4 regions of the Streptomyces sp. NPDC085931 genome follow, and region 1 is predicted to be linked to each of the others. Evidence: riboswitches for the same ligand, from Rfam matches in the RefSeq annotation. Region 1 holds a riboswitch; each other region holds the start of a gene.

Region 1 (7,488 bases):
ATCGTCGCGGCCGCCACCCCCACCACCGTCACCGGGACGACGTACCGCGCGGCCTTGCGCCGCCGGGAGTTCCGCTCGTCGACCTCCCCGCCGGTCGTGCTGTCGTCGGATGCGTACGGTGCCATGTGTGCCCTACCTCCGTGGTCGGCGGCGGCTGTCCGTGTCGTGCACGCACTCGTCCCTGAGCCGCCATTCTCACCCGAACAGGTGAGGAGTGGTGTTTTCCGTGGTTTCCATCTGACCAAATCGGCCAGGCAGATACGTCAGACCCCGGACTCAACTCGGCGTACTGCTGGGGTATGACACGGGAGGGCGGCTCCTCCCCCGACCCGTAGGGGTCGGGGGGGGCGGCGGGCGGTCAGCCGGCCCGGTGCACCACCGCGTCGCACAGTTCCACCAGGGCCGTCTTCGCGGCGCACTCGGGCAGCGGTGCCAGCGCCGAGCGGGCGTCCTCGGCGTAGCGGACGGTGTCCCGGCGGGCCTGTTCGAGCGCCGGGTGGGCGCGCAGCAGGCGCAGGGCCTCGGCGTGCCGGGCGTCGTCGGTGAGGTCGGAGTCCAGCAGCTCGCACAGGGCGACGTCCTCGGCGAGCCCGAGCCGGGCCGCCCGCTCGCGCAGCCGCAGCACCGGCAGGGTGGGGATGCCCTCGCGCAGGTCGGTGCCGGGGGTCTTGCCGGACTCGTGGGAGTCGGAGGCGATGTCCAGGACGTCGTCGGCGAGCTGGAAGGCGACGCCGAGCCGCTCGCCGTACTGGGTCAGCACGTCCACGACCGTCTCGTCGGCGCCGGACATCATCGCGCCGAACCGGCAGGAGACGGCGACCAGCGAGCCGGTCTTGCCGCCCAGCACGTCGAGGTAGTGCTCGACGGGGTCGCGGCCGTCCTGCGGTCCGGCCGTCTCCAGGATCTGGCCGGTGACCAGCCGCTCGAACGCCTCGGCCTGCACCCGCACGGCCTCCGGGCCGAGGTCGGCCAGGATGTGCGAGGCGCGCGCGAAGAGGAAGTCGCCGGTGAGGACCGCGACGGAGTTGCCCCAGCGGGTGTTGGCGCTGTCCACCCCGCGGCGCACGGCGGCCTCGTCCATCACGTCGTCGTGGTACAGCGTGGCGAGGTGGGTCAGCTCCACGACCACGGCCGACGGCACGATGCCGGGCGCGTGCCGGTCGCCGAACTGGGCGGCGAGCATCACGAGCAGCGGCCGGAACCGCTTGCCGCCGGCCCGCACCAGATGCTGGGCGGCCTCCGTGATGAAGGGCACCTCACTCTTGGTGGCCTCTAGCAGGCCTTCCTCGACAGCCGCCAGTCCGGCCTGGACATCGGCCTCCAGAGCCTGGTCCCGCACGCTCAGCCCGAACGGCCCGACGTCGGTCACGAGGGGTCTCCTGTCTGCTGGTGTCTGCCGGTGCTTACGCGGATTGTCGATAGGTCGCTGCCATCACTCGGATCAGCGTATCCGGTCACGTTTCGATCACCGCCAGCGCCCATGGTTACAGGCCGGGTGGTATCCGATCACGACCGCTATGTTTTCGATCAGCTCATAAGAACAGACATGTTCCGACTTACCGGGAATTCGCGACCTATGCGAGATTTGCGGCATTAACGAAGCAAATTCCTCTTGCGGGACATTGCGCCCCGGGTCGTGATCAGTGAATTGAATCACTTCGGCCCTTCCCCGGCCCCACCGGGGCACCGGGCGGTTTCGCCTTCCGCCGAAAGCGAGTTGAGGCTTGGCTCGCGCAAAGGATCAAGCGGTCCGATCCCCCCGGACCAAGGTCGAACAGTGCCTGGTGTGACTCCGGTGCTTGTTCCCGGCATGTGCTCTCGCATACGTTCCGGCCCAGTCCGGCGGACCGCCGAATCCTGCCGCCGCCCGGACTCCCCACACACACCGACTCACTCACGCAGGGCAGGAGCGGGGGACCCAGGTAAGTCGCCGGTCCGCACGACAGCGGAACGGCTCGGGGTGAAGCCGCGCACGACAGCAGCACGCCGTGTGCGGCCGGGCACCTCCCGGCCCGAACCCGACAGCTCACCTCGCAGGCGCCGGAGAGGAACATCGCCATGCCCGGACGAGGTAAGCACCGTCGCCCCAGCAGGAACCCGATCACCCGTGGTGTCGTCGCCGTCGGAACCGGCGGAGCGGCACTGACCCTGCCGCTCCTCGGCGCCACGCACGCGAGCGCCGCCGAGCCCCAGAGCGCGCCCGCCGCGCAGACCGTGCCGGCCGCGCAGACCGTGCCGCAGGCGGCCCAGCCCGCCACGTCGCTCACGTACACCGTGGCCAAGGGCGACACGCTGTACGGCATCGCGGAGAAGTACGACGTCTCCGGCGGCTGGAAGCAGCTCTACAAGGCCAACCGCGCCGCCGTCGGCGACGACCCGGCGGTGATCCACGCGGGTCTGAAGCTCAAGGTGGCCACGGCCAAGGCCGCCGCCGAGAAGAAGGCCACGCAGTCGTCCGCCCCGGCCGAGCCGGCCGGTGGCGTGACCCGGGCCACCCCGGCCGCCGCGAAGACCTACGCGAACAACCTCGACGGATGGATCCGCGAGGCGCTCGACATCATGGCCCAGCAGGGCATCCCGGGCTCGTACGACGGCATCTACCGCAACATCATGCGGGAGTCGTCCGGCAACCCGCAGGCGATCAACAACTGGGACTCGAACGCCGCCAAGGGCACCCCGTCCAAGGGCCTGCTCCAGGTCATCGACCCGACCTTCGCCGCCTACCACGTGCCCGGCACCCCCTACGACCCGTACGACCCGGTCGCCAACATCACGGCGGCCTGCAACTACGCGGCCGACCGCTACGGCTCGATCGACAACGTCAACGGCCCGTACTGAGCCGTCCCGCCCAGCAGTCGTTCGAGGACGACGGCGATGCCGTCGTCCTCGTTCGACAGCGTGATCTCGTCGGCCACGGCCTTGAGTTCGGGATGGCCGTTGGCCATCGCGACGCCGTACGCCGCCCAGTCGAACATCGGGATGTCGTTGGGCATGTCACCGAAGGCGATGGTGTCCGCGGGCCGCAGCCCCAGGTGCTCGGCGGCCAGCGCCAGCCCCGTCGCCTTGGTGACACCGCACGGCTGCAGCTCGACCGTGCCCGGCCCCGACATCGTCACCGTCGCCAGTGACCCCACCACCGAGCGGGCCGTCGCCGCCAGTTCGTCGTCCGACAGACAGGGGTGGCGCAGCAGCACCTTGCTGATCGGCTCGCCCCACAGCTCGTCGCGCCGGTCGACCCGCACCGCGGGCAGCGTCGGGTGCGGCATGAGGTAGCCCGGCTCGATGAGCGTGAGCCCGTCGACCCCGTCCTGGTCGACCGCCGCGTACACCTCCCCCACCTCGGCCTCGATCTTCCCGAGGGCCGTCTCGGCCAGCTCCCGGTCGAGCGTGACGGACCACAGCATCCGGTGCGCGCCGGCGTCGTACACCTGCGCGCCCTGCCCGCACACCGCGAGCCCCGTGCACCCCAGGTCGTCCAGGAGCGGCCGCACTCTCGGCGCCGGGCGGCCCGTCACCACGAGGTGCTGGGCACCGGCGTCCGCCACCCGCGCGAGTGCGGCGAGGGACCGGTCGGACAGGGTGTCGTCGCCGCGCAGCAGCGTCCCGTCCAGGTCGGTGGCGATGAGTGAATATGCGAGGGGTGCGGCCATGATCAGAGAATACGGACAACGCGCCCGTTCGTTTCATCGCACGGCGCACGCCGATTGCCGGGCGCACGCCGATTGCCCGGTTGAAGGCCTCTGCACCAGTTGGCAACAACATGGTCCGCTACCTACCCGAGGGGCCGCATCGAGCGGTACCTTCCATGTGTCCAGGGGGACTTGATCGGGGGGTCAGGTTGAGCAGTGGGCGCATCCGCGTGGCCGGGCCCGGGGAGCTCGGCGAGCAGGAGAGGGAGCGCTGGCGCGCGCTGCGCGCCGCCTCAGAGGCACCGCGCAACCCTTTCATGGAACCGGAGTTCACCGAGGCCGTCGGTCTGGTGAGGCCGCGGGCCCGGGTCGCGGTCGTCTACGACGGCCGGGAGCCGGCCGGCTTCCTGCCCCATGAACGGGGCCCGTTGGGACAGGGCCGGGCCATCGGGCTCGGCGTCTCGGATGCGCAGGGCGCGATCCTGCGGGCCGGCCTGGACCTGGAGCCGGGCGAACTGCTGCGGGCCTGCTCGCTGTCGTCCTTCGCCTTCGACAACCTGGAGGCGGAGCAGCGGCTGTTCGTCCCGCACGCGGCGGAGGAGCACGCCACCTACGTCGTCGACGTGGAGAAGGGCTACGAGACCTACGAGTCGGGCTTGCGCGCCCAGTCGCCCAAGTTCCTGAAGACCACCCTGGCCAAGGAGCGCAGGCTGGGCCGGCAGGTCGGCGAGGTGCGGTTCGTGTTCGACGAACGCGACCCGGCCGCGCTGCGCACGCTCATGGAGTGGAAGTCGGCGCAGTACCGCAGGACCGGCCGCCGGGACCGGTTCGCGCAAGAGTGGATCACCCGGCTCGTCGGGCACCTGGCCCGCACCCGGGCGCCGGAGTGCAGCGGCACCCTGTCCGTGCTGTACGCCGGGGACCGGCCCGTCGCCGCGCACTTCGGGCTGCGCTCGGCGTCGGTGCTGGCCTGCTGGTTCCCGGCCTACGAGCCGGAGTTCGCGAGGTTCTCGCCCGGTCTGGTGCTGCACCTGCGCATGGCCGAGGCGGCGGCCGCCGCGGGCATCGCCACGCTCGACCTGGGGCGGGGCGCGGCCGAGTACAAGGACGCGCTGAAGACGGGCGAACTGCCCGTGTACGAGGGCGCGGTGATCCGGCCGGGGGCGGGCGCGGCACTGCACTGGCTGAGCCGCGAGCCGGCGCGCCGCGCGCACAGCTTCGTCCGCGCCCGGCCGCGGCTCGCGGCGCTGGCCGCGCGGACCCTGAAGGGCGCGGCCCGGCTGCGCCGTACCTGACGACGAGGGGGGAGGGCGCATGGTCCGTTCGGCGCGTGCGCAGGAGGAGATTCGGCGGTTCCTGGCCATCGGTGCCGTCCAGGTCGCCGAGCTGGACCTGGACGGCGAGGAGGCAGTGCTCAGCCCCGGCCCGGGGAGCCCGCCGGTGACCCACGGCGAGGTGTTCGTCCTGGTCAGACGGCAGGGCCGCCCGGTGGGCACGCTGCTCGGGCACATACCGGAGGGGGCGGACGCGCGGGCCGTGCTGGCGGCCCGGGCGCGGGCGGAGTGCCCCGCGGTGGAGCGCCCCGCGGTGGAGGCCGTCGCGACGGGGGCGGTCGCGGCGAAAGCTGCCGCGGCGGATGCCGTCGCAACGGAGGCCGTCGCGGCGGATGCCGCCGCGCCGGTGGAGCCGCCGTACGCCAGTGTCGTCGTGGCCACCCGGGAGCGGGCCGGGCAGTTGGCCCGGGCGCTGGACTCGCTGCTGGCCCAGGACCATCCGCGGTTCGAGATCGTCGTGGTGGACAACGCGCCCGTGACGGACGAGACGCGGGAGCTGGTCGAGCGGAAGTACGCCGAGCGCGTGCGGTACCTGTGCGAGCCCGTGCCGGGCCTGGCGGTCGCGCACAACGCGGGCCTGGCCGCCGTGCGGGGCGAGGTGGTCGCCTTCACGGACGACGACGTGGTGGCCGACCCGCGCTGGCTGACCGAGCTGACCGCGCCCTTCGCCGCCGACGCCGCACTGGGGTGCGGCACCGGGCTGATCCTGCCCGCCCGGCTGACGACACCGGCCCAGGTGCTCCTGGAGAGCCACGGCGGCTTCGCCAAGGGCTTCACTCCAAGGACGTACGACCCGGCGGACCCGCCGGTCGACGAGCCGCTGTTCCCGTTCACGGCCGGGCGGTTCGGCTCGGGCGCGAACATGGCGTTCCGTACGGAGGTCCTGCGTTCCGTCGGCGGTTTCGACCCGGCGACCGGCGCGGGGACGGCCGCCCGCGGCGGGGACGACCTCTACGGCTTCGTCCGGGTCCTGGCCGAGGGGTACCGGCTGCGCTACACGCCGTACGCCCTGGTCTGGCACCACCACCGGGAGACCTGGCGGGATGTGGAGACCCAGGCGTACGGCTACGGCGCCGGCCTCACGGCGTACCTCACCGCGGTACTGGTGAACCGGCCCGCGCTGCTGCCGGCGTTCCTCGCCCGGCTGCCGCGCGGCCTGGCGCACGCGCGGGCGCTGACGGCCGCGCGCGAGACGCGGGGCGGGGGGACACCGGGCGACCACGACGTGCGTACGCACCCCTGGCCGCGGCGCCTGTCGCGCCTGCAGCGCAGGGGGATGGTGTACGGACCGGTCGGCTATCTGAAGGCGCGGCGGGCGCTGCGCGCGAGTGTGCGGGGGGCGGGATGAGGACACCGACGAGCAGGCGGGGCGAGGGCCGGGGAGGCGGCAGAGGCCGGGCGGAGCGGGGAACGCGGGACGGGGAGGGGCCGATAGCCCCGGCCGGCACCGGCCGTGCGCGCGACGGCGAGGTCCGCGGTGACATGACCCGGGCCCCGGCGGGCACGGCGGAGGACGCCGGCTCTCCGGCCGTCCCGGTCCTCCTGTACCACTGCGTGATGGACGACCCGCCCGGCTGGATCGCCGAGTTCACGGTCACGCCCGCGCAGTTCGCCGCGCAGCTGGACGCCGTGGCGCGCAGTGGGCGTACGCCCGTCACCATCAGCGCGATCGCCGATCATCTGGCCGGGCGGGCGCCCCTGCCGCCCCGGCCCGTGCTGCTCACCTTCGACGACGGGTTCGCCGATCTGCCCGGACCCACCGCCGAGGCGCTGGCCGAGCGGGCGCTGCCCGCCACCGCCTATCTCACCACCGGCGCCATCACCCCGGGCGGCCGCAGTCTGCTGCCGCCCGCCCCGATGATGACCCTGGCAGGCGTGGCGGAGCTGGAACGTTCCGGCATGGAGATCGGCAGCCACACGGTGACGCACGCGCAGCTCGACACGCTGCCCGCGAAGGACCTGACCCGCGAACTGCGCACCTCCAAGGCCGTCCTGGAGGACGCCCTCGGGCACGAGGTCCGCCACCTCGCCTACCCGCACGGCTACAACAGCCCGCGCGTGCGCGCCATGGCGGCCCGGGCCGGCTACGAGACGGCGACCGCCGTCCGGCACGCCCTCAGCTCCGGCCACGACGAGCGGTACCGCATCGCCCGGCTCATCGTCCGCCGCGGCCACACCGTCGCCGACGTCGAGGGCTGGCTGGCCGGGACGGGGGCACGCGTCGCGCCCTACCGGGACGGGCCGAGGACGATCGCCTGGCGGTGGTACCGGCGGGCCCGCGCGCGGGTGCGCGGGCCCGAGTTCGCCGGCTGACGCGGCACCCCGGCTACTTCATCGGCTGGTTGAGATACGGGTCGGCCACCGCCTCGCGCAGGCTGTCCCAGGCCGCGTCGTCGGCCAGGGCGAGATTGCAGTGCGGTCCGGGGTCGCGGTAGTTCCACTGGAGGGCCGCCTTCACGCCCTCCAAGCCCTTCAGCACCCCGGGCACCTGCGCGTACCACTCGGCCTGCCGCCGCGGGCGGGCC
Region 2 (7,488 bases), on a different contig from region 1:
AAGACCGTGTGCAGGCCCAGCGTGGCCAGGAAGGCGGCGTCCTCCGCGGTCGCGTGCGCCAGGTGGCCGCTGCGGAAGAGCACGCCCTGCCGCACGCGCCGCCCGTCCACGGTCGGCAGTCCGCCCACGTCGCGGAAGTTGCGCACTCCGGCCAGCTCGGGCTCGGTCGACGGGACCTGCTGTGTCACGTGGGCTCCTCCCCATCGGCGCCGCCGACGCGGGCTCGGCGGCGGGCACCACTCGACGATACGACATGCCTGCCAGGGGCAATGAGGTGTCCACAGGCGTTGCCCGATGCGCCCACCGGCCTCGATGATGTTGCTGATTGATCGTCCCTGGTCGTGCTTGTCCGAATCTGTGAGGTCTCGATGCTGGACATCTCGGAAGACGGTCGTACCTGGGTGCTCTCCGGCCCGGCCGGCAGCTACGCCCTCCATGTCACCGACCGGGACGAACTGCTGCATCTGCACTGGGGCCCCCGGATCACCCTCGCCGACGCCGAGGCCCTCGCCCTGCGCCCCCTGCCGGAGTACTGGCCTTTCGAGTCCCCGCTCGACGGCCGCGAGGAGTACCCGGTCGAGGGCGGCCCCCGTTTCGTCCGCCCCGCCCTGTCCGTGCGCACCGCCGGGCGGCGCGGCACCGCATGGGTCCACGAGGGGTACGAGACCGAGGACGGCGAGCTGCGTCTGCGCTTCCGGGACGACGGCCTGGCCATCACCCTGCACTACCGGATGCGCCCCTCCTCGGACGTCGTCGAGCGCTGGGCCACCCTGGACAACCAGGGGCCGGAGGTCGAGGTGCTGCGCGCCGACTCCGCGACCTGGACCCTGCCCGACCGCGACAGCTGGCGGCTGTCCCAGCTGCACGGCCGCTGGGGCGCCGAGTCCCGGCTGGTGCGCTCCGCGCTGACCTACGGCGAGAAGGTGATCGGCAGCCGGCGCGGTCACACCGGCCACCAGCACCTGCCCTGGGTCGCCCTCGACACCGACGCGACCGAGGAGCACGGCGAGGTCTACGGCTGCGCCCTGGGCTGGTCCGGCTCCTGGCGGATCTCCGTGGCGCAGCTCCCCGACGCGCGCGTGCAGATCACCGGCGGCGCCGGCCACGACGACTCGGGCCTGCTGACGCTGGGCACGGGGGAGTCGTACACGACCCCCGTCTTCGCCGGGCTGTGGAGCGGCGGCGGCTTCGGCGGGGCGAGCCGCGCCTGGCACGCGTACCAGCGGGCCTACGTGATCCCGGACGCCGGGCAGGACCGGCCGGTGCTGTTCAACTCCTGGGAGGCCACCGGGTTCGACATCTCCGAGGAGCAGCAGCGGGCGCTCGCCGAGCGGGCCGCGGCCCTGGGGGTCGAGCTGTTCGTCGTCGACGACGGCTGGTTCGGGGCGCGCACCGGCGACCGGGCCGGGCTCGGCGACTGGACGCCCAACCCCGAGCGCTTCCCCGGCGGGCTGAAGCCGCTCGCCGACCATGTGCACGGCCTCGGCATGCGGTTCGGCATCTGGGTCGAGCCGGAGATGGTGAACCCGGACAGCGACCTGTACCGCGCCCACCCGGACTGGGTGCAGTACCAACCGGGACGAAAGCGGACGGAGTTCCGCAATCAGCTCGTACTGAATCTGGCCCGGGAGGACGTCCAGGAGTACCTGTGGGGGCAGCTCGACGGGCTCCTGGCCGGCGCCCCGATCGACTACGTCAAGTGGGACTTCAACCGCTGCTTCACCGACGCCGGCTGGCCCGGTGACCGCTACCCGCAGCGGCTGTGGGTCGACCACGTCCGCGCCCTGTACGGCCTGCTCGACCGGCTGCGGGCCGCCCACCCGGGCGTGGCCTTCGAGTCCTGCTCGGGCGGCGGAGGCCGGATCGACCTGGGCGTGCTCAGCCGTACGGACCAGGTGTGGACCTCCGACAACACCGACCCGCTCGACCGGCTCGCCATCCAGCACGGTTTCAGCCAAATCCACCCCGCGCGCGTGATGGCCGCCTGGGTCACCGACAGTCCGAACGCCATGCTCAACCACCGGGCCAGTTCCCTGCGGTTCCGGTTCGTCAGCGCCATGGCCGGGGTCCTCGGGGTCGGCGGCGACCTCACGAAGTGGACGGAGGAGGAACTCGCCGAGGCGCGTCAGTGGGTGGCGCGCTACAAGGAGATCCGCCCCGTGGTGCAGCGCGGTGACCTCTACCGGCTGCGGCCCCCGGAGGGCGGGCCGAGCGCCGTGCAGTACGTCCTCGGCGACGAGACCGTCGTCCTCGCCTGGCTCCCGGCGCAGCGCTACGGCGACCCCGGGCCGGCGCTCCGGCTGCGCGGCCTCGATCCGGCGGCGACGTACGAATGCCTCGAAACGGGCGAACTGCACCGAGGGGCCGTCCTGCTGCACCACGGACTGCGGGTCGTGCTGCGCGGAGACCTGGACGCCACCGTGGTCCGCCTTAAGCGGAAGTAGTCATTCTTGTCCGAATAAGGCGCTTCGGCCGCTTCGCCATAACGTGCCCCGGTCGTAAAGGAGATGAGAACGGGGTGCGTGACCATCGTCATACTCGTGACGATGTGTTGTTGCCATGCGCACGTAATCAGGGCCCCATTCAGGGCGATTGAGGAAAGCCGGAGATCCGTAATCCACGCTCGGTGACGGGAAAATGTGCCGACGCGTCAAGAAAAACGCCTCCACGGGCAACCGCAAGCTTGTCCCGTCGCGTCCTGGTCGCTTACGTTCCACACCAATCCGGACGGACGCCTAATCCTGCCGCCGCCCGGAGCCCGCACACACTGACCCGACGTACGGCAGGAGCGGGGGACCCACAGGTAAGACGCCTGTTCCGGTTCCCGGAACGGGCTTGGGGTTAAGCCGCGCCCGCCGCGGCCGGGCATCTCCAGCCCGCACCCGACAGCTCACCTCGCAGGCGACGGAGAGGAATTCGTCATGCCCGCGAAGGGTAAGCACCGCCGCCCCAAGACCCAGCGTTTCACCCGCTCCATCGCCGTCGCCGGAACCGGCGGGGCCGCTCTCGCCCTTCCCCTCATGGGGGCCGCCGGCGCCCACGCCGCCACTCCGCAGGCGGCTGTGGAAAAGGCCGTCCAGGCCGCCCCGGCCGCCGAGAAGAAGGCCGCGGAGAAGGCCACCGGCACGCGCACCTACACGGTGAAGGCCGGCGACTATCTCGCGAAGATCGCCGACGACCAGAACGTCAGCGGCGGCTGGAAGAAGCTCTACTCCGGCAACCGGGACGCCGTCGGCGACGACCCGTCGCTGATCCACCCGGGCCTGAAGCTCTCCCTCGGCAAGAAGGCCGCCGCGAGCGCCCCCCGGGCGTCCGCGCCGTCCGCGCCCAAGGCATCGGCCGAGAAGGCGGAGAAGCCCGCGCAGAAGCCCGCGAAGAAGTCCTCGTCCGCCGGGACGCGGACCGCCGCGAAGCCGGCCGCCGCGCCGGCCGCCCAGAGCAACGCCGCCGGCTACAGCTCGCCGGTGGACGGTGCCACCGTCGGCACCCCGTACCGCATGTCCGGCAGCATGTGGTCCAGCGGCTACCACACCGGTGTCGACTTCGTCGTCCCGACCGGCACCTCCCTCAAGGCCGTCGGCGCGGGCACGGTCGTCTCCGCCGGATGGGGCGGCGCCTACGGCAACCAGGTCGTCATCAAGCTGAACGACGGCCACTACGCCCAGTACGCCCACCTGTCCCAGCTCTCCGTCTCGGCCGGCCAGACCGTGACGGCCGGGCAGCAGGTCGGCCTGTCCGGCGCCACCGGCAACGTCACCGGACCGCACCTGCACTTCGAGATCCGCACCGCCCCGGGCTACGGCTCGGACGTGGACCCGGTCGCCTTCCTGCGCTCCCACGGCGTCTCCGTCGGCTGACCCGTCGCGCGACCGGCTGCCCGGCCCGGGTCGGGTCCGGCTCGGTCGTCGCACCTGACACGCCGCCGAAGGCCGGTCCCCGATCCCCGGGGCCCGGCCTTCGGCGTGCGCGCCCCCGGCGCGGGCCACCGACCGGGGGCGCCGGGCGGGACTGCGGTGGCCACGTCCGGACCGGCGGCTTCCGGGTGCGGCGGTTCCCCCGCAACACCCCTGACGCGTCGGCTATTCCGGAATTGGCGAACACTTTGGGAGTGGCTTATCTCACCGCCCGTCAACCTTTTCTACGGTCGCGTAGGTCACATTCGAAGGTGAATCATGAGCGGCTGTGGCAGACGATTCGAAGAGTGACAGCAGAGCAGTGATCGGGTCGTACGTGGCGGTGGGGGACAGCTTCACCGAGGGTGTCGGTGATCCCGGCCCCGACGGGGCGTTCGTCGGCTGGGCCGACCGGCTCGCCGTCCTGCTCGCCGACCTCCGGCCCGAAGGCGACTTCCGGTACACCAACCTCGCCGTGCGCGGGAAGCTCCTCGACCAGATCGTGGCGGACCAGGTTCCGCGGGCCGTCGAGATGGCCCCGGACCTCGTCTCGTTCTGCGCCGGCGGCAACGACATCATCCGGCCCGGCACCGACCCGGACGAGGTGGCCGAGCGCTTCGAGCGGGCGCTGGCGCGGCTCACGGCGGTGGCCGGGACGGTGATGGTGACGACCGGGTTCGACACGCGTGGCGTGCCCGTGCTCAAGCACCTGCGGGGCAAGATCGCCACGTACAACGGACACGTCCGGGCCATCGCCGACCGGTACGGCTGCCCGGTGCTCGACCTGTGGTCGCTGCGCAGTGTGCAGGACCGCAGGGCCTGGGACGCCGACCGGCTGCACCTGTCGCCCGAGGGGCACACACGCGTGGCGCTGCGCGCGGGGCAGGTGCTGGGGCTGGACGTCCCGGCCGATCCCGAGCAGCCGTGGCCGCCGCTGCCGCCGCGGGGGACGCTGGAGGTGCGGCGGGACGACGTGCACTGGGCGCGGGAGTTCCTGGTGCCGTGGATCGGACGGCGGTTGCGGGGGGAGTCCTCCGGTGACCATGTGACGGCCAAGGGCGCGCTGTCGCCGGAGGACATCCGGATGCGGATCGCCGCGGTGGCGTGAGGGTGCGCGTGGGGGCGCGCGTCCTCGCCTGACGGCTGCGGTGCGGGTCGGGGCCGTGCGCCGAGTCCGGGTCGGGGCGGTGGCGGGGGCGCGGGTGGGTCGTGCCTCGAGTCGGGGTCGGGGGCGCGCCGGGGGTGCGGGTGCTGCGTCCACTTCATGGCGTGGCCCGGCTGCGGGCCGTCGTGTCGCCGGGGTGGCCCGGCCGTCCCCGGCGGCTACGCCGGGTCGCCCGACGGGGCGGATTCCAGGCGGAGTTCGCGGGCCAGGGCCTCCTCCGTCCACTGCTGGGCCCATGTCCTCGGCATCGCGCCGGGATAGGACGTCAGCTGGACGGCCAGACCGTCGAGGAAGGCGGTGAGGCGGAGGGCCGTGGCCCGCGGGTCGGGGCAGTGGAACTCGCCCGCCGCCACACCCTCCGCGATGACCTCCGCGAGGGCGGCCTTCCACTGGCGGTCGAGGTCCTGCGTGACCTCGCGCAGCGCCGGTTCGCGCAGGGCCGCCGCCCAGCCCTCGATCCACAGGCGCCAGCCCTTGGCCTGGCCGGTCGGGGCGTACCAGCGGACGGCCGAGCGCAGCCGCCGCAGCGCCGACGTGCGGCGGCCCAGCAGCTTGCGCAGCTGCGCCAGGTCGGCCTCGGCCGCGTGCCGGAACGCCGCCGCCACCAACTGCTCCTTGGACGCGAAGTGGTAGAGCACCAGCGCGTTGCTCACGCCGAGCGCGGAGGCCACGTCGGCGATCCTGACCGCGGCCACGCCCCGGGCCTCGATCTGCTCCACGGCGGCGCGCAGCAGTTCCCCACGCCGTTCCGCCACGCTCAACCGGACTCTCGTCACGCCGTCACCCTACCCACGCGTGCCGTCCCCCCGACGTGCGGATCCGGCCTGCCTCAGCGGTAGCAGCCGTACCGCCGCGCGATCACCGGCAGCCGGTCCGCGGCGATCGCGTGGGCCGCCGCGCGAGGTGTCGTCCCCTCGGCCCGCGCGCGGGTCAGCATCCGCTCGACCAGGGCCCGCATCGAGCGGCGCGTGTGGGCGAACGCCTCCTCGGCGTCGGCGCCGATGTCCCCGAACAGGGTCCACCACCACCAGGCGTTGGTCCCGGAGTTGACCACCACGTCCGGCAGCACGGTCACCCCGCGCCCGGCCAGCAGCGACTCCGCCTCCGGCCGTACCGGCATGTTGGCCGCCTCGACGATCCAGCGGGCCTTGACGTGCCGCTGGTTCTCGGCGTCGACGGCGTACGACACCGCCGCCGGCACCAGCACCTCCGCGTCGGCCGACAGCCAGGCGTCGCCGGGCAGTTCCAGGTCGCCCGGCCGCAACGCGGCGCGGTCCACCGTGCCGTGGGCGTCCCGCGCGGCGAGCAGCGCCTCCACGTCGAGCCCGGCCGGGTGGGCGATCGTGCCCTTGACGTCGGCGACCGCCACGATCCTGAGCCCCGCCCGCGCCAGGAAACGTGCGGTGGCGCCGCCCATGGTGCCCAGCCCCTGCAGGGCGACCCGGGTCCCCGCGTGCGGCACACCGGCCCGGTCCAGCGCCGTGAGGGCGGCCTCGGCGACGCCGCAGCCGCCGGCCAGTTCGCCGAGCCCGATGCCGTCCACCTCGACCGCGAACGCGTCCGCCAGCCGTCGGCGTGCCCCGGCCTCGTCGTCCAGCAGCGGATACACCGCCTGGATGGAGGAGACCAGCCCCGCCTCCGCCACGGCCCGGTCCACCGTGTCCTGGGAGAGCCCGAGGTCCTCTCCCGTCGTCCACATGTGCTCGACGTAGGGCCGCATCGCACGCAGGTAGCGCACCAGCAGCGGGTACGCCCCGGGGTCGCGCGGGTCGCAGTCGATACCGCCCTTGGCGCCGCCGAGCGGCACATAGCGGCTCGCCGGGTCGTAGTGCAGGGCCTCCTTCACGGTCATGCCGCGGGCCAGGCCGGCGACCTCGTCCATGGTGCAGCCCGGGCGCATCCGCAGTCCGCCGCTGGCGACGCCGCGCACCAGCCGGTCGACGACCAGGAAGCCCTGCCGGCCGGTGACGTGGTCGGTCCAGGTGAGGGACAGCAGGGGGCCGGCCGCCATGGCGATCTCCTTCGCGGGGTTACTGAATCAGCGGTCAGTATCGCGCCCGGAGGGACCCCTGAGCCCCGGTGGTGCCGGAGGGGCCGACCATAATGGAAAGCCTGACCGACTCCACCTGGAGGTACCGTGGCCGGTTTCCGTCCCCTGAGCTCCGGGCTCCGCACCCTGCGGCCCGAAGCGTTCGGCGCGGACCCGCGCGGTGAGCGCATGGCGCGCATCCGCAGATCGCCCCACTTCAAGGACGGGGTCTTTCAGAACCCCGGAGGTCCCGCGCGGACCCGGCCCTCGGGCTCGACCCTGGACTTCGCGAAGGTCTTCTTCGACAAGGACACCCGGCCCCGCCGCGCCCCGCGGGGCCCGGTGCCGGTGCACTCCACCACCCTCGCCGACATCTCCCGGCCCCCCGCCACCGGCCTCAG
Region 3 (7,488 bases), on a different contig from region 1:
CGTGTCCGTCCGGGACCGCGGACCCGGCTTCGACCTCGACTCGATACCCGCCGACCGGATGGGTGTCAGAGAATCGATCATCGGCCGCATGGAGCGCAACGGCGGTACGGCGCGGCTGCGCGCGGTGCCGGACGGCGGCACGGAGGTCGAGCTGGAGATGGAGAGGGCGGAGAAGACGTCATGAGCGACCCGACCGAGGCGAACGGTACGGCGGGAGCGGCACAGGCGGCCGGGCCCGCGGAGTCGGGCGGGCGGCACGTGCGCGTGGTCCTCGTCGACGACCACCGCATGTTCCGCACGGGCGTCCAGGCCGAGATCGGGCAGACCGAGCAGACCGGCGTCGAGGTCGTCGGTGAGGCGGCGGACGTCGACCAGGCGGTCACGGTCATCACCGCGACCCGGCCCGAGGTGGTCCTCCTCGACGTGCACCTGCCGGGCGGTGGCGGGGTGGAAGTGCTGCGGCGCTGCGCCCCGTTGATGGGCGACGCCGAGCAGCCGGTGCGCTTCCTGGCGCTGTCCGTGTCGGACGCGGCGGAGGACGTGATCGGCGTGATCCGCGGCGGGGCCCGCGGCTACGTCACCAAGACGATCACCGGCACGGACCTCGTGGACTCCATCTTCCGCGTCCAGGAGGGCGACGCGGTGTTCTCCCCGCGGCTGGCCGGGTTCGTCCTGGACGCCTTCGCCTCCACGGACGCGCCGCCGATCGACGAGGACCTGGACCGCCTGACCCAGCGCGAGCGCGAGGTGCTGCGGCTGATCGCCCGGGGCTACGCGTACAAGGAGATCGCCAAGCAGCTGTTCATCTCCGTGAAGACGGTCGAGTCGCACGTCTCGGCGGTCCTGCGCAAGCTCCAGCTCTCCAACCGTCACGAGCTGACGCGCTGGGCGACGGCCCGCCGGCTGGTGTGACGCCGACGCGGCCGCGCCACCCGGGGGCCGCCCGGGCGGCGGGGTCCGGCCGGCTCAGACCACCCGGGTGGCGCCCGCGTACGGCATCTCGTCGAGCGGGGCGAGGCGGACCGGGGCGGACGGGTTGGGGGCGTGGATCATCTGCCCGTTGCCCACGTAGATGCCGACGTGGCTGATGCCGGCGTAGAAGAACACCAGGTCGCCGGGGAGGAGTTCGGAGCGGGAGACGCGCCGGCCCGCGTCGATCTGGGAGTAGGTCGTGCGGGGCAGGGCGACGCCGGCGGAGCGGTACGCGGCCTGGACGAGGCCCGAGCAGTCGAAGGCGTTCGGGCCGGTCGCGCCCCAGACGTAGGGGCTGCCGAGCTTCTGGTAGGCGTAGGAGACGGCCGCGGCCGCGCGGGAGTGGGGTGCCCGGGAGGCGGCCGGACCGGGTGCCGCCAGGGTGTCCCGCGCCCCCGGGGTCCGGGAGGCGCGGGGGGACCCGTCGAGCCGGGCGCGTTCCTCGGCGGTGAGCCGGGACAGCAGCCGCCGTGCCGTGCCGAGTTTGCCGGTGACCGTCTTCTTGTGCCGCCGCAGCTCCGACTGCCGTGACTTCAGGGAGGTCAGCTCGATGTGGGCGGCGCCGCGCAGCTGCTCGATCTCCCGGAGCCGTTTGCGCACGCCCGCGACGGCGGACCGCTGCCGGTTGCCGGCGCGTTCGACGAACTCGGCGTTGTCCAGGTAGCGGTCGGGGTCGTCGGACAGGGCGAGTTGCAGCGCGGGATCCAGGCCGCCGCCGCGGTACTGGGCCGACGCGACCGCGCCCAGGGCGTCGCGGGCCGTGTTGAGCCGTTCCTCCTTGCGGGCCGCCTGGTCCTGGAGTCCCTTCAGGCGCTGCCCGGCCGCCTCGGCCTTCTCCTTCGCGCCGTTGTACTTCTCGGTGGCGACCTCCGCCTCCCGGTACAGCCGGTCCACCTCGGCCTTGACCTGGCCGGGGGTGAGCTGCGGTTCGGCGTGTCCGGTCCCGTCGAAGCCCGTCGCCGTCGCCGCGCCCGCGAGGGCGATCGTGGCGGCCGTGCGGGCCGTGCCGCCACCTGTCGAGCGCTGTCGGGGCTTGCGGTGCGCTGCCACTCTTCCGGCCACGTCCTTTCCTCGACCGCCGGTGGGTGCGTACGGCCGTCGGGGGAGCGGACAGCGGCCTGCGCGCGTCCGGCGACGGCCCGCACAGGGGAAGCGGGCCGCCGCCGGACCTTCTCGGCGGTGGTGTCCGACTGCCGCCCCTGGCCCGGGCGGCGGTGGGGAGCCGGGCACCTGGTGGAGGACGCTAAACCTGGGCGTGCGGGGCCGGGGGCGGGTGCGCGGAAGTGTTTCGAGAGGACCGGCGGTGACCGTATGTGACCGTGAAGCCTCCGGGGCGCCGTCCACTCGACTCAGCGTGATGACCGATGCGTGGATTTCCCGGGCGAGTGACGGTGATCGGGTGCTATGGCGCATATATGCACCGGTGGGCCGGTGTCCGGCGGCGCCGGGGCCCCTGATTAGGCTCCGGCCCCATGGACGTACTCATCCACCTCTTCGTCGGTCTGCACATCATCGGCATCGCCGCGCTCCTGGGCGGCTTCCTCACCCAGCTGAAGGCGATGGGCCGGGGCACCGCCCGCTACACCCCCGCGATGCTGCACGGCGCCCTGACGATGCTGGTCACCGGGGTGATCCTGGTCGGGCTCAACCAGGCCGACGACCAGTCCGTGAACAACATCAAGATCGGCGTGAAGCTGGCCCTGCTGATCGTGATCCTGGGCCTGGTCTACGTGAAACGGGACGACGAGAAGGTGGACAAGGGCCTGTTCGGCCTGGTCGGGCTGCTGACGGCGGCGAACGTCTTCATCGCCGTCCTGTGGACCTGACCCCGGCGGGACCTGACCCGGCGCGGACCGCCGCTGCCGTCCGGGCGGTGCACGCCAGCCACAGCGCCACCGCGAGCCACAGCAGTGCCCGGCCGACGGCGTCGAGCCAGGGGGCGTCCAGGGCGGCGGCGACGGCCAGCGTCGCGGCCGCCGTCACGGCCGCGCCGAAGACACCGGCCCAGCGGCGCACGTCGAAGCCGTGCCGGGGCCACATCAGCTCGGCGGTGAGCAGGGCGACCCAGCACACCAGGGTGAGCACCAGCAGGGCGACGGTGACCCGGCTGAGGACGGTGTGATCGTCGTCGTTCCACACGTACAGGCGGCCGCTGCCGGCGCTGAGGAGCCGCGCCCCGGCCAGTGCCGAGACGGCGAGCGCGCCGCCCGCGAGCCAGTGGTCCCCGAGCCCGTCGGTCACTTCGCGCGGGGCGAAGCGGAACAGGGCGAAGCCGTACCGGATCAGCCCCAGCCAGAACAGCACCATGGCGGCGTGGGCGGGCCAGGCCACCGACTCGGCCGCGGCGAGCGTGGCGCCGAGCACGGCGAGCCCCTGGGTGGCCACGCAGCGCAGGAACACGGTCCCGCCGCGGCCCGGATCCCCGGCGGCGAGCAGCAGCGTCCAGAGCAGTGCCGCGAGCGCGAGCAGCGCCGCGGCGGGCGTCTGCCGGCCGGCCGCCGAGACACCGGCGCCGAGCAGGGCGGTGGCCGCGGTGAAGGTGTGGGCGGCCGGTGCCTGCGCCCGCCACGCGGCCCGCGGCAGTCGCAGCACGACGTACGCCACGGTCCCCAGCCAGGCCGCGCAGGCCGGGACGAGGGCGATGCGGGAGAGGACTCCGTACCCCGCCGAGTCGAGACCTGCCGACAGGGTGCCGGCGGTCAGCGCGTAGGTCGCCCACAAGGTGGCGAACCGGGAGGGGCCGGGCATAGCGCCGATGCTAGAGAGCGGCGCGCGGGTTGGGTGAGGGGCACGCGCGCGTGCCCCTCAAAAACGCACGGGACCCCTCAGGCCGGCCGCACCACGCTGTGGACGGCCGACTCGCCGTCGTAGTAGACCGACTCCTCGCGCACGTACGCGCCCGGCTTCGGGGCGTGGATCATCATGCCGTTGCCGATGTAGAGGCCGACGTGGGTGATGTCGTCGTAGAAGAACACCAGGTCACCGGGTTGGGCACGGGACAGCGGGACGGTGGTGCCGGCGTCGACCTGGTCGTAGGTCGTGCGCGGGAGGGTGACCCCGGCGGCCTTCCACGCGGCCTGGGTGAGGCCGGAGCAGTCGTAGGAGCCGGGGCCGACGGCGCCCCACACGTACGGTTTGCCGATCTGGGCGCGGGCGAAGGCCAGCGCCTTGCCCGCCTTGGTGGCGTACGAGGAGCCGGCCGGGACCGGGGACGTCGGGGAGGCGGGGCCCGCGGCGGTGCCCGACGGGGCGCTGTCCTGCCGCTGGGCGGCCTCTTCCCGGGCCTTGTCCCGCGCGGCCTGCTCGCGGGCCAGCTCGGCGGCCCTGCGGGCGGCCTCCGCCCGCTTCTCCTGCTCGATCGCCGCGAGCCGCGCCTTCTCCTCGGCGGTCAGCTGCGACAGCAGGTCGCGGGCGGCGGCGAGCTTGCGCTGGACGGTGGCCTTGGCCGTCTTCAGATCGCTCTGCGACGCGGTGAGCGTCCGCAGGCTCTCGGTGGCCTCCTGGCGCTTGCGCATCGTCTCGGACTGCTGGGTGACGTAGTCGTCGACCGCGCCCTTCTGGCGGCCGGTCATCCGGTCCATCAGCTGGGACTGGTCGACGTAGTCCTGCGGGGTGTCCGCGAGCAGGAACGTGGCGGTGTCCGGTGCGGCGGCGCCGGTGCGGTACTGGGCGGCGGCGAAGGAACCGAGCTTCTGGCGGGCCTCGTTGAGCTTCTCGGTGCGCTCGGCGACGTCGTCGAGGAGGGTGCCGACGCGCTTGCGCTGCTTCGCGGTCTTCTCCTTGGCCGCGTTGTACTTGTCGGTCGCCGACTCGGCCTGGCGGTACAGGTCGTCGACCTTCTTCTCGACCTCCTCCAGGCTGGGCTTGCCGTCGGCCTCGGGGGCGGCGTTGGCCGACTGGGACAGCAGGGCGACGGAGGTGAGGGCCGCCGTTGCGAGGGCGGGGGTCCGTATGCCTGCCACGCGCGTGCCCGAAGGACGCGACTTACGGTGCGACGCCAAGGGAGGCGACTCCTTCCAAGGTTCCGCCTACCGGGTTAGCTGTCGGGTTCGGGCGGGTGGTTCGGAAGGGTTGCCCTACGGCCTTCCCGGGGAGGGAGTCGGGCCGATTCACCCCAGGTTCTCGGTGGGTCCCCGGCTCCGGCTGCCGCTGCGGCACACCGGACTCGGCGGAGGCCGCGCGGCCCGGCGACGTTCGCCGGTGGGGGTCATGCGGCCCGGTCGCACCGTAGCCAACTCGTGTGGCGCCTGTGAAGGTTGATGGGTGATATGCCCGATACATTTTCGTGACCTTACGTCGGAGCATCGCTGAGCGTGAGGGAGTGGGGGTAATTGGTCCTGAGTCGTCCCGAATCGGGCCCGGTGTCGCGCGGCGTGATCACGCCATTCCGGACGGCGACGGCGGCCCGGCGACCGGGCACGAAGGCCCGGTTCCGGGGCGATGTTCTCGGGGCGGCGGCGGGCTGTCAGTGGGGCGCCCTAGACTCGGAGAGCGATGAGCAGCCTCTTTGACGACAACTTCCTGGCGAGTCTCCAGGCCCAGCGGGGCCCCGCGGACGAGCCCCCGCCGCCGCCCGAGGACGATCACGTTCCGGAGTCGATCCCGGACGATCTGTTCGGCGGGAAGTTCGACGTGCCGCCGGACCGGGACACCCACTACCGGGACGGCGCCCCCCGCCCCGTGATCGACTCCGCCGCGCTGCTGGACGGGCTGAACGACAACCAGCGCGCCGCCGTCGTGCACTCCGGCTCCCCGCTGCTCATCGTGGCCGGCGCCGGCTCCGGAAAGACCCGCGTGCTCACGCACCGCATCGCGCACCTGCTCGCCGAGCGGGACGTCCACCCCGGCCAGATCCTCGCGATCACCTTCACCAACAAGGCCGCGGGCGAGATGAAGGAGCGCGTCGAGCAGCTCGTCGGCCCCCGCGCCAACGCCATGTGGGTCATGACGTTCCACAGCGCCTGCGTGCGCATCCTCCGCCGCGAGAGCAAGCGGCTCGGCTTCACGTCCTCCTTCTCGATCTACGACGCCGCCGACTCCAAGCGCCTGATGGCCCTGGTCTGCCGCGACCTGGACCTCGACCCCAAGCGCTTCCCGCCGAAGTCGTTCAGCGCCAAGATCAGCAACCTGAAGAACGAGTTGATCGACGAGGAGGACTTCGCCGCCCAGGCCACCGACGGCTTCGAGAAGACCCTCGCCCAGGCCTACGCCCTCTACCAGTCGCGGCTGCGCGAGGCGAACGCCCTGGACTTCGACGACCTGATCATGACCACGGTCAACCTGCTGCGCGCCTTCCCGGACGTCGCCGAGCACTACCGCCGCCGCTTCCGGCACGTCCTGGTCGACGAGTACCAGGACACCAACCACGCGCAGTACGCCCTGGTCCGCGAGCTGGTCGGCACCGCCGAGCACCCCGTGGACGTACCGCCGGAGGCCGAGATCCCGCCCGCCGAGCTGTGCGTCGTCGGCGACGCCGACCAGTCGATCTACGCCTTCCGCGGCGCGACGATCCGCAACATCCTCCAGTTCGAGGAGGACTACCCGAACGCGACGACGATCCTGCTGGAGCAGAACTACCGCTCCACGCAGACGATCCTCAGCGCCGCCAACGCGGTCATCGAGCGCAACGAGTCCCGCCGCCCCAAGAACCTGTGGACCAACGCGGGCGCGGGCGCGCTGATCACCGGCTACGTCGCCGACACCGAGCACGACGAGGCCCAGTTCGTCGCCGACGAGATAGACCGCCTCACGGACGCCGGCGAGGCGAAGGCGGGCGACGTCGCGGTCTTCTACCGCACCAACGCCCAGTCCCGTGTCTTCGAAGAGGTCTTCATCCGCGTCGGCCTGCCCTACAAGGTCGTCGGCGGCGTCCGCTTCTACGAGCGCAAGGAGGTCCGGGACGTCCTGGCCTACCTGCGCGTCCTGGCCAACCCGGAGGACTCGGTGCCGCTGCGCCGGATCCTCAACGTCCCCAAGCGGGGCATCGGCGACCGGGCCGAGGCGATGATCGACGCCCTCGCCCAGCGCGAGAAGATCAGCTTCCCGCAGGCGCTCAAGCGCGTCGACGAGGCCTACGGCATGGCCGCGCGCTCCACCAACGCCGTCAAGCGGTTCAACACGCTGATGGAGGACCTCCGCACGATCGTCGAGTCCGGCGCCGGACCGGCCACGGTGCTGGAGGCCGTCCTGGAGCGCACCGGCTACCTCGCCGAGCTGCAGGCCTCCACCGACCCGCAGGACGAGACCCGGATCGAGAACCTCCAGGAACTCGCCGCCGTCGCCATGGAGTTCGAGCAGGAACGCGGCGAGGGCGAGCAGAGCACGCTGGCCGACTTCCTCGAACAGGTCGCGCTGGTCGCCGACTCCGACCAGATCCCCGACGAGGAGGACGGCGACGGCGTCATCACGCTCATGACGCTGCACACCGCCAAGGGCCTGGAGTTCCCGGTCGTCTTCCTCACCGGCATGGAGGACGGCGTCTTCCCGCACATGCGCGCCCTCGGCCAGACCAAGGAA
Region 4 (7,488 bases), on a different contig from region 1:
TCACGGCGGAGGAGGTCCAGGAGGTCGCCAAGGCCCGCCTGCGCCCCGACAACCGCGCGGTGCTCGTCTACGAGCCCGTCGCCGACGAGACCGCTGACGAGACCGACGACGCCGACACCGCCGGGGACGCCGCGGCAGCGGCCGGCGACGAGAACGAGGAGGCGGCCAAGTGACCGAGCTCGCCACGATGGACTTCCACCCCCGGCCGCAGGCGGGCGAGGCGCGCCCCTGGGCCTTCCCCGCCCCCGAGCGCGGCACGCTCGACAACGGCCTGACGGTGCTGCGCTGCCACCGCCCCGGTCAGCAGGTCGTCGCCGTGGAGGTGCTGCTGGACGCCCCCCTGGAGGCCGAGCCGGCCGGCCTCGACGGCGTGGCCACGATCATGGCGCGGGCCTTCTCGGAAGGCACCGACAAGCACTCCGCCGAGGAGTTCGCCGCCGAGCTGGAGCGGGCCGGCGCCACCCTCGACGCGCACGCCGACCACCCCGGCGTCCGGATCAGCCTGGAGGTCCCGGCCTCCCGGCTCGCCAAGGGACTCGGTCTGATCGCCGACGCCCTCCGGGCGCCCGCGTTCGCGGACAGCGAGGTCGAACGGCTGGTCCGCAACCGCCTCGACGAGATCCCGCACGAGCTGGCCAACCCCTCCCGCCGGGCCGCCAAGGAGCTGTCCAAGGAGTTGTTCCCGGCGGGCTCGCGCATGTCGCGGCCCCGGCAGGGCACCGAGGAGACGGTAGCCGCGATCGACTCCGCGGCCGTGCGCGCCTTCTACGAGAAGCACGTCCGCCCCGCCACGGCCACGGCCGTGGTGGTCGGCGACCTCACGGGCATCGACCTGGACGCCCTGCTCGGCGACACCCTGGGCTCCTGGACCGGCTCCTCGGCCGAGCCGCGCCCCGTGCCGCCGGTGACCGCCGACGACACCGGCCGGGTGGTCATCGTGGACCGCCCGGGCGCCGTCCAGACGCAGCTGCTGATCGGCCGGATCGGCCCGGACCGGCACGACCGCGTCTGGCCCGCGCAGGTGCTCGGCACGTACTGCCTCGGCGGCACCCTCACCTCCCGCCTGGACCGCGTCCTGCGCGAGGAGAAGGGCTACACCTACGGCGTGCGGTCCTTCGCCCAGGTGCTGCGCTCCGCGCCCGACGGCACCGGTGCCTCGATGCTCGCCATCAGCGGGTCCGTGGACACGCCCAACACCGGCCCGGCCCTGCAGGACTTGCGGACGGTGCTGCGCACCCTCGCCGCCGAGGGGCTGACCGACGCCGAGCGGGACGTCGCCGTGCAGAACCTGGTCGGAGTGGCGCCGCTGAAGTACGAGACCGCCGCGGCCGTCGCGAGCACGCTGGCCGACCAGGTCGAGCAGCACCTGCCCGACGACTACCAGGCCACGCTGTACCGCCGGCTCGCCGCGACGGGCACGGTGGAGGCCACGGCGGCGGTCGTCAGCGCCTTCCCCGTGGACCGTCTGGTGACCGTCCTGGTGGGCGACGCGGCGCAGATCAAGGCCCCGGTGGAGGCCCTGGGCATCGGCGCGGTCACGGTCGTGGCCGCCGAGTAGCGGCACACGCGCCACGGAGCCCTGGTTGCCTTCCAAGGCACCAGGGCTCCTTTATGCCCGAATTGGGGCGGGAGTTGCCTGTCTGCCCTGTGGGATGCGCTACAAAAGCCCGGATCCGTTTGGGAATTGAAAGTGGCCCCGTTTAGCTTCGTCCGGGCTGTTCGTCAGGCAGTGCGCCGCACCCGCGGCACCGGACAGTCATCGCCGAGTCCCCGTACGGCGCGAGCCAGGGGAGCCGGGGACCCACGCAGTCCCTGGGGTGAATCGGACGCCCGCGCGAGCCGCGAGGGGGTCCGTAGGAGACCTTCCTGCTCCGAACCCGTCAGCTAACCCGGTAGGCGAGAGGGAAGGAAAGGACCAGCCACTTCATGGCGTTCACGCGCGCCACCGGCAAGCATCGCCGTCCCAGCAGGATCCAGCGCGGCACGGCCCGCGCGGCGGGCGTCGCGGCGCTCGCCACCACCGGTGTGATCGGCACCGTCGCCGCCCCGGCCTTCGCCGCCGATGAGCCCGCCGTCGAGCAGACCGGCCTCACCCCCGTCATCACCATGGGCGACACGGTGGCCCAGCAGATCGACGCGCAGGCCGTCGCGCAGAAGCTGGCGGCCGAGGAGGCCGCCGCCGTGAAGAAGGCCGAGGAGGCCGCGCGCGAGCGCGCCGCCGAGGCGGCGAAGAAGGCCAAGGAGGCCGCCGAGAAGGCCCGCGAGGCCAAGGAGCGCGCCGCCCGCGAGGCCGAGCGCAAGCGCCTCAACAGCTTCGTGTCCCCGATCCCGGGCTCCTACGTCTCCACCGGCTACAAGGCCGGCGGCGCCGTCTGGTCCTCCGGCAGCCACACCGGCATCGACTTCCACGCCGCCACCGGCACCTCCGTCCACGCCGTCGGCGCGGGCACGGTCGTCGAGGCCGGCTGGGGCGGCGCCTACGGCAACCAGGTCGTGATCAAGATGAACGACGGCACGTACACCCAGTACGGCCACCTGTCGTCCGTCGGCGTCTCGGTGGGCCAGCAGGTCACCCCCGGCCAGCAGATCGGCCTGTCCGGCGCGACCGGCAACGTGACCGGCCCGCACCTGCACTTCGAGGCGCGCACGAGCCCCGAGTACGGCTCGGACATCGACCCCCTCGCCTACCTCCGCTCGCACGGCGTGAACCTCTGACGCCACCCGCTCAGCGCCCGAAAGGCCCCGGCTCACCGAGCCGGGGCCTTTCGGTATTCCCGCCCCCCAGACGCCCCTGTCCAAAAAATATCCATGGATTCCGGGCTCCCGTCGGAAATTCCGGCTGATTGCAATAGAGTCACGGAACACACGTCACTCGTCGACGTTTCACGGGGATTAAGCGGAGGTCGGGTCATGCGTATTCCCGCGCACTCGGTGTGCACGGCCATCCGGGACGACATCGTCGCGGGTGTCCACGAGCGCGGCAGCCGGCTCACCGAGGAACTCCTCGCGCGCCGCTACGGCGTCTCGCGCGTCCCCGTCCGGGAGGCCCTGCGCACGCTGGAGGCCGAGGGCTTCGTGGTGACCCGGCGGCACGCGGGCGCGTGCGTGGCCGAGCCCACCGAGCAGGAGGCGGCCGACCTGCTGGAGATGCGCGCGCTGCTGGAGCCGCTCGGCGCCGCCCGGGCCGCCCAGCGCCGCACCGAGGCCCATCTGAAGGTCCTGCGCGGCCTGGTCCGGCTGGGCCAGGAGCGCGCCCGCCGGGGCACCAGCGACGACCTGCGCTCCCTGGGCGGCTGGTTCCACGAGACGCTGGCCCAGGCCTCCGGCAGCCCCGCCCTGATCGCGATGCTCGCCCAGCTGCGCCACAAGATCGCCTGGATGTACGCGGTGGAGGTGCCGGCCGATCCGGTGGAGTCCTGGACCGAGCACGGCGCGATCGTGGACGCGGTGGCGCGCGGCGACAGCGAGCGCGCGCGGGCGGTCACGGCGCTGCACGCCGAGCGCGCGACGTCCGCGCACCGGCTGCGCCCGCTCGCCCCGCGGGAGCGCGTCGAGCGTGTGAGGAACCCGCAACATCCCGTAAACACGGCGAGCCCGCGGCATTAACACGGAAGCCGTATACAAAGAGTGGAGTTCCGCGGGGGATTTATTCTGCTGCCCTTTTCCGGTGATCCGGTGAGCCGTTTTGAATTCGAGGCGCCCGGGTCCCCGGAAATGAGCGAAGCCGCGCCGGCCTCAAAGGCCGGCGCGGCTTCACCCGTGAAAACCGCCGGAACGACTCAGACGGTCTCGGGAAGCTCCTCGAGGCCCTCGGAGACCAGCTTCGCCAGCCGGTCCAGGGCGGCGTCCGCGCCCTCGGCGTCGGAGGCGAGGACGATCTCCTCGCCTCCCTGGGCGCCGAGGCCCAGGACGGCGAGCATGGAGGCCGCGTTGACGGGGTTGCCGTCTGCCTTGGCGATCGTCACCGGGACGCCTGCGGCCGTGGCGGCTCGGACGAAGATGGAGGCGGGGCGGGCGTGGAGGCCCTCGGCCCAGCCGACGTTGACGCGGCGCTCAGCCATGTGATGCTGCCCTTCGCTGTTCAGGGTTGTCTAGACCAGTTTCCCATACGTGAAGCCCGGGGCGGACCTGTCGTCCCGCCCCGCGGTGCCGTCGGATCGCGGCCTCGACCCGACGAACGCCCTCCACAGCCTGCCTCGCGCCGTTGTCAGGCGCTAGCCGTACTCTGGGGCCCATGCAGACCTCGCCGGACCGGCACGAGTATCCCGCCCACTGGGAAGCCGACGTGGTGCTGCGCGACGGGGGCACCGCGCGCGTCCGGCCCATCACCGTCGATGACGCCGAGCGTCTGGTCAGCTTCTACGAGCAGGTCTCCGACGAGTCGAAGTACTACCGCTTCTTCGCGCCGTACCCTCGCCTGTCCGCCAAGGACGTCCACCGCTTCACGCACCACGACTTTGTGGACCGGGTGGGACTCGCGGCCACGGTCGGCGGCGAGTTCATCGCCACCGTACGCTACGACCGGATCGGCCCCGACGGAACGCCCGCGTCCGCCCCCGCCGACGAGGCCGAGGTCGCCTTCCTGGTGCAGGACGCCCACCAGGGCCGCGGCGTCGCCTCCGCCCTGCTCGAACACATCGCCGCCGTCGCCCGGGAACGCGGCATCCGCCGCTTCGCCGCCGAGGTGCTGCCCGCCAACACCAAGATGATCAAGGTGTTCACGGACGCCGGGTACACCCAGAAGCGCAGCTTCGAGGACGGCGTGGTCCGCCTGGAGTTCGACCTGGAGCCCACCGACCGCTCCCTCGCCGTGCAGTACGCGCGCGAGCACCGCGCCGAGGCCCGGTCCGTGCAGCGGCTGCTCGCCCCCGGCTCGGTCGCCGTCATCGGCGCCGGACGCACCCCGGGCGGGGTGGGCCGCAGCGTCCTGGGCAACATCCGGGACGCCGGCTTCACGGGCCGGCTGTACGCCGTGAACCGGGCCCTGCCCGAGGAGCGGAAGGAGCTCGACGGGGTGCCCGCCCACCGCTCCGTGCGGGACATCGACGGACCCGTGGACCTCGCGGTCGTCGCCGTGCCGGCCGAGCAGGTCCCCGAGGTGGTCGCCGAGTGCGGCGAACACGGCGTGCAAGGACTCGTCGTCGTCTCCGCCGGATACGCCGAGAGCGGCCCCGAGGGGCGCGAACGCCAGCGCGCCCTCGTCCGGCAGGCGCGCACGTACGGCATGCGCATCATCGGCCCGAACGCCTTCGGCATCATCAACACCTCCCCCCGGGTGCGGCTCAACGCCTCCCTCGCCCCCGAGGTGCCGCGCCCGGGCCGCATCGGCCTGTTCGCCCAGTCCGGGGCCATCGGCGTCGCGCTGCTGTCCCGGCTGCACCGGCGCGGCGGCGGCGTCACGGGCGTCACCGGCGTCTCCACCTTCGTCTCCTCGGGCAACCGCGCCGACGTCTCCGGCAACGACGTCCTGCAGTACTGGTACGAGGACCCGGACACCGACGTCGTCCTCATGTACCTGGAGTCCATCGGCAACCCCCGCAAGTTCACCCGCCTCGCCCGCCGCACCGCCGCGGCGAAGCCGCTGGTCGTGGTCCAGGGCGCCCGGCACGGAGCGGCTCCCCAGGGGCACGCCGTACGGGCGACGCGGCTGCCGCACGCGACCGTCTCGGCCCTGCTGCGGCAGGCCGGGGTGATCCGGGTCGACACGATCACCGAGCTGGTGGACGCCGGCCTGCTCCTCGCCCGCCAGCCCCTGCCCGCCGGACCCCGGGTGGCGATCCTCGGCAACTCGGAGTCGCTCGGCCTGCTCACCTACGACGCCTGCCTCGCCGAAGGACTGCGGCCGCACCCGCCGCAGGACCTGACCACGGCCGCCTCCGCCGAGGACTTCCACGCCGCCCTGTCCCGCGCCCTGGCCGACGACCGCTGCGACGCGGTGGTCGTCACGGCCATCCCGGCGGTGGGGGAGGGCTCGGTCGCGGACGCGGCCCTCGCCCAGGCCCTGCGCTCGGCGGCGGCCGCCGCACCGGCCAAGCCGGTCCTGGTCGTCCACGTGGAGCTCGGCGGCCTCGCCGAGGCCCTGTCGGCCGCGGCGAGCACGGCACCCCAGTCCGAGGCGGACAGGCCCGCGCCGCCGGCCTTCGACCCGGCGTCCGCCACGGCACGGCCCCCCGCCGAGGCCCCCGAGGGCGCCCACCTGATCCCCGCCTACCCCGCCGCGGAACGCGCGGTCCGCGCCCTCGGCCAAGCCTTCGCGTACGCCCGGTGGCGGCGCGACGCCGCCGACCCCGGCAAGGTGCCCGAGTACGACGACATCGACGTCAAGGGTGCCGCCGCCCTGATCGACGGGCTGCTCGCGCGCGGCCAGGGACTCACGCTCGGCACGGACGCCACCTGCGACCTGCTCGGCCACTACGGCGTCCACGTCCACCGCGCCCTGCCGGCCCCGACCGCGGACGCCGCCGCACAGGCCGCCCGCGCCCTCGGCTACCCGGTGGCCCTGAAGGCCACCGCCCCGCACCTGAGGCACCGCGCCGACCTGGGCGGCGTCCGCCTCGACCTCGCGGACGAGGAGCAACTGCGCCGGTCCTACGCCGAATTGACGGAGCTGTTCGGCGCGCCGGACGAGCTGCGCCCCGTGGTGCAGCGGATGGCGCCGCGCGGCGTGGACGTCGTGGTGCGGGCGGTCATCGACCCGGCGGCCGGCGCGGTGCTCTCCTTCGGGCTGGCCGGGGCCGCCTCGCAGCTGCTCGGGGACACGGCACACCGGCTGATCCCCGTCACCGACCGCGAGGCGAGCAGCCTGGTCCGCTCCATCCGCACGGCACCCCTGCTGTTCGGCTGGCGCGGCTCGGCACCGGCCGACACCGGTGCCCTGGAGGAGCTGCTGCTGCGTGTCTCCCGGCTGGTCGACGACCATCCCGAGGTCGTGGCGGTCACCCTGGAGCCGGTGGTCGTCGCCGCGCACGGCCTGAGCGTCCTGGGCGCCTCCGTCCGCCTCGCGCCGCCCCCCGCCCGCGACGACCTCGGCCCGCGGACCCTCCCCGCCTACTGAGCGGACCGCCCCGGCGCACGAGCGGGCCCCGCCCACCGAGCCGCCCCGCCCGTCGCCCACCGAGCCCCCCGCGCACTGACAGGGGGCGAGCGGTGCCTCGCAGTCAGTGGTCCCCCGTAGGATGGGCGTCATGGCCAAGACCAGTACGACGACCCAGGGGCTGCGGGCGGCGATCGAGCGCAGCGGCTACTACCCGGCCCTCGTGGCCGAGGCGGTGGAGGCCGCCGTGGGCGGCGAGCCCATCCGGTCGTACCTGGTCCACCAGGAGACGACGTTCGACCAGAACGAGGTGCGCCGGCACGTGACGGTGCTGGTCCTCACGGACAACCGCTTCATCGTCAGCCACACCGACGAACAGGCCGCCGACGACACCTCCCCGACGCCGTACGCCACGACGTCCACGGAGTCCGTCAAGATCGGCCGCATCTCGTCGA

The links. Region 1 has a riboswitch for cyclic di-AMP ahead of ACIGAN_RS28525 (transglycosylase SLT domain-containing protein). Riboswitches for the same ligand answer to the same signal wherever they lie in the genome.
Region 2: linked by a shared signal. The riboswitch ahead of ACIGAN_RS13850 (M23 family metallopeptidase) and the one ahead of ACIGAN_RS28525 (transglycosylase SLT domain-containing protein) in region 1 are both predicted to bind cyclic di-AMP.
Region 3: linked by a shared signal. The riboswitch ahead of ACIGAN_RS33825 (C40 family peptidase) and the one ahead of ACIGAN_RS28525 (transglycosylase SLT domain-containing protein) in region 1 are both predicted to bind cyclic di-AMP.
Region 4: linked by a shared signal. The riboswitch ahead of ACIGAN_RS03025 (M23 family metallopeptidase) and the one ahead of ACIGAN_RS28525 (transglycosylase SLT domain-containing protein) in region 1 are both predicted to bind cyclic di-AMP.

The regions. Positions count from the first base shown of each region.
Region 1 covers NZ_JBITSK010000015.1:155,039-162,526, reverse strand. Annotated here, with positions in the region: gene ACIGAN_RS28535 (LolA family protein) at 1-125, opposite strand, end outside; gene ACIGAN_RS28530 (polyprenyl synthetase family protein) at 359-1,369, opposite strand; cyclic di-AMP (ydaO/yuaA leader) riboswitch at 1,874-2,055, shown strand; gene ACIGAN_RS28525 (transglycosylase SLT domain-containing protein) at 2,059-2,838, shown strand; gene ACIGAN_RS28520 (HAD family hydrolase) at 2,802-3,650, opposite strand; gene ACIGAN_RS28515 (GNAT family N-acetyltransferase) at 3,806-4,924, shown strand; gene ACIGAN_RS28510 (glycosyltransferase) at 4,944-6,311, shown strand; gene ACIGAN_RS28505 (polysaccharide deacetylase family protein) at 6,446-7,276, shown strand; gene ACIGAN_RS28500 (glycosyl hydrolase) at 7,290-7,488, opposite strand, start outside.
Region 2 covers NZ_JBITSK010000006.1:67,491-74,978, forward strand. Annotated here, with positions in the region: gene ACIGAN_RS13840 (tyrosine-protein phosphatase) at 1-188, opposite strand, end outside; gene ACIGAN_RS13845 (alpha-galactosidase) at 369-2,444, shown strand; cyclic di-AMP (ydaO/yuaA leader) riboswitch at 2,756-2,917, shown strand; gene ACIGAN_RS13850 (M23 family metallopeptidase) at 2,922-3,857, shown strand; gene ACIGAN_RS13855 (SGNH/GDSL hydrolase family protein) at 4,216-5,001, shown strand; gene ACIGAN_RS13860 (TetR/AcrR family transcriptional regulator) at 5,217-5,834, opposite strand; gene ACIGAN_RS13865 (Glu/Leu/Phe/Val dehydrogenase dimerization domain-containing protein) at 5,888-7,069, opposite strand; gene ACIGAN_RS13870 (MBL fold metallo-hydrolase) at 7,196-7,488, shown strand, end outside.
Region 3 covers NZ_JBITSK010000023.1:42,448-49,935, forward strand. Annotated here, with positions in the region: gene ACIGAN_RS33800 (ATP-binding protein) at 1-184, shown strand, start outside; gene ACIGAN_RS33805 (LuxR C-terminal-related transcriptional regulator) at 181-912, shown strand; gene ACIGAN_RS33810 (C40 family peptidase) at 967-2,022, opposite strand; gene ACIGAN_RS33815 (hypothetical protein) at 2,445-2,798, shown strand; gene ACIGAN_RS33820 (hypothetical protein) at 2,776-3,720, opposite strand; gene ACIGAN_RS33825 (C40 family peptidase) at 3,798-4,973, opposite strand; cyclic di-AMP (ydaO/yuaA leader) riboswitch at 4,981-5,153, opposite strand; gene pcrA (DNA helicase PcrA) at 5,467-7,488, shown strand, end outside.
Region 4 covers NZ_JBITSK010000001.1:710,609-718,096, reverse strand. Annotated here, with positions in the region: gene ACIGAN_RS03035 (M16 family metallopeptidase) at 1-173, shown strand, start outside; gene ACIGAN_RS03030 (M16 family metallopeptidase) at 170-1,558, shown strand; cyclic di-AMP (ydaO/yuaA leader) riboswitch at 1,751-1,914, shown strand; gene ACIGAN_RS03025 (M23 family metallopeptidase) at 1,927-2,715, shown strand; gene ACIGAN_RS03020 (GntR family transcriptional regulator) at 2,911-3,606, shown strand; gene ACIGAN_RS03015 (HPr family phosphocarrier protein) at 3,780-4,061, opposite strand; gene ACIGAN_RS03010 (bifunctional acetate--CoA ligase family protein/GNAT family N-acetyltransferase) at 4,235-7,054, shown strand; gene ACIGAN_RS03005 (DUF5998 family protein) at 7,185-7,488, shown strand, end outside.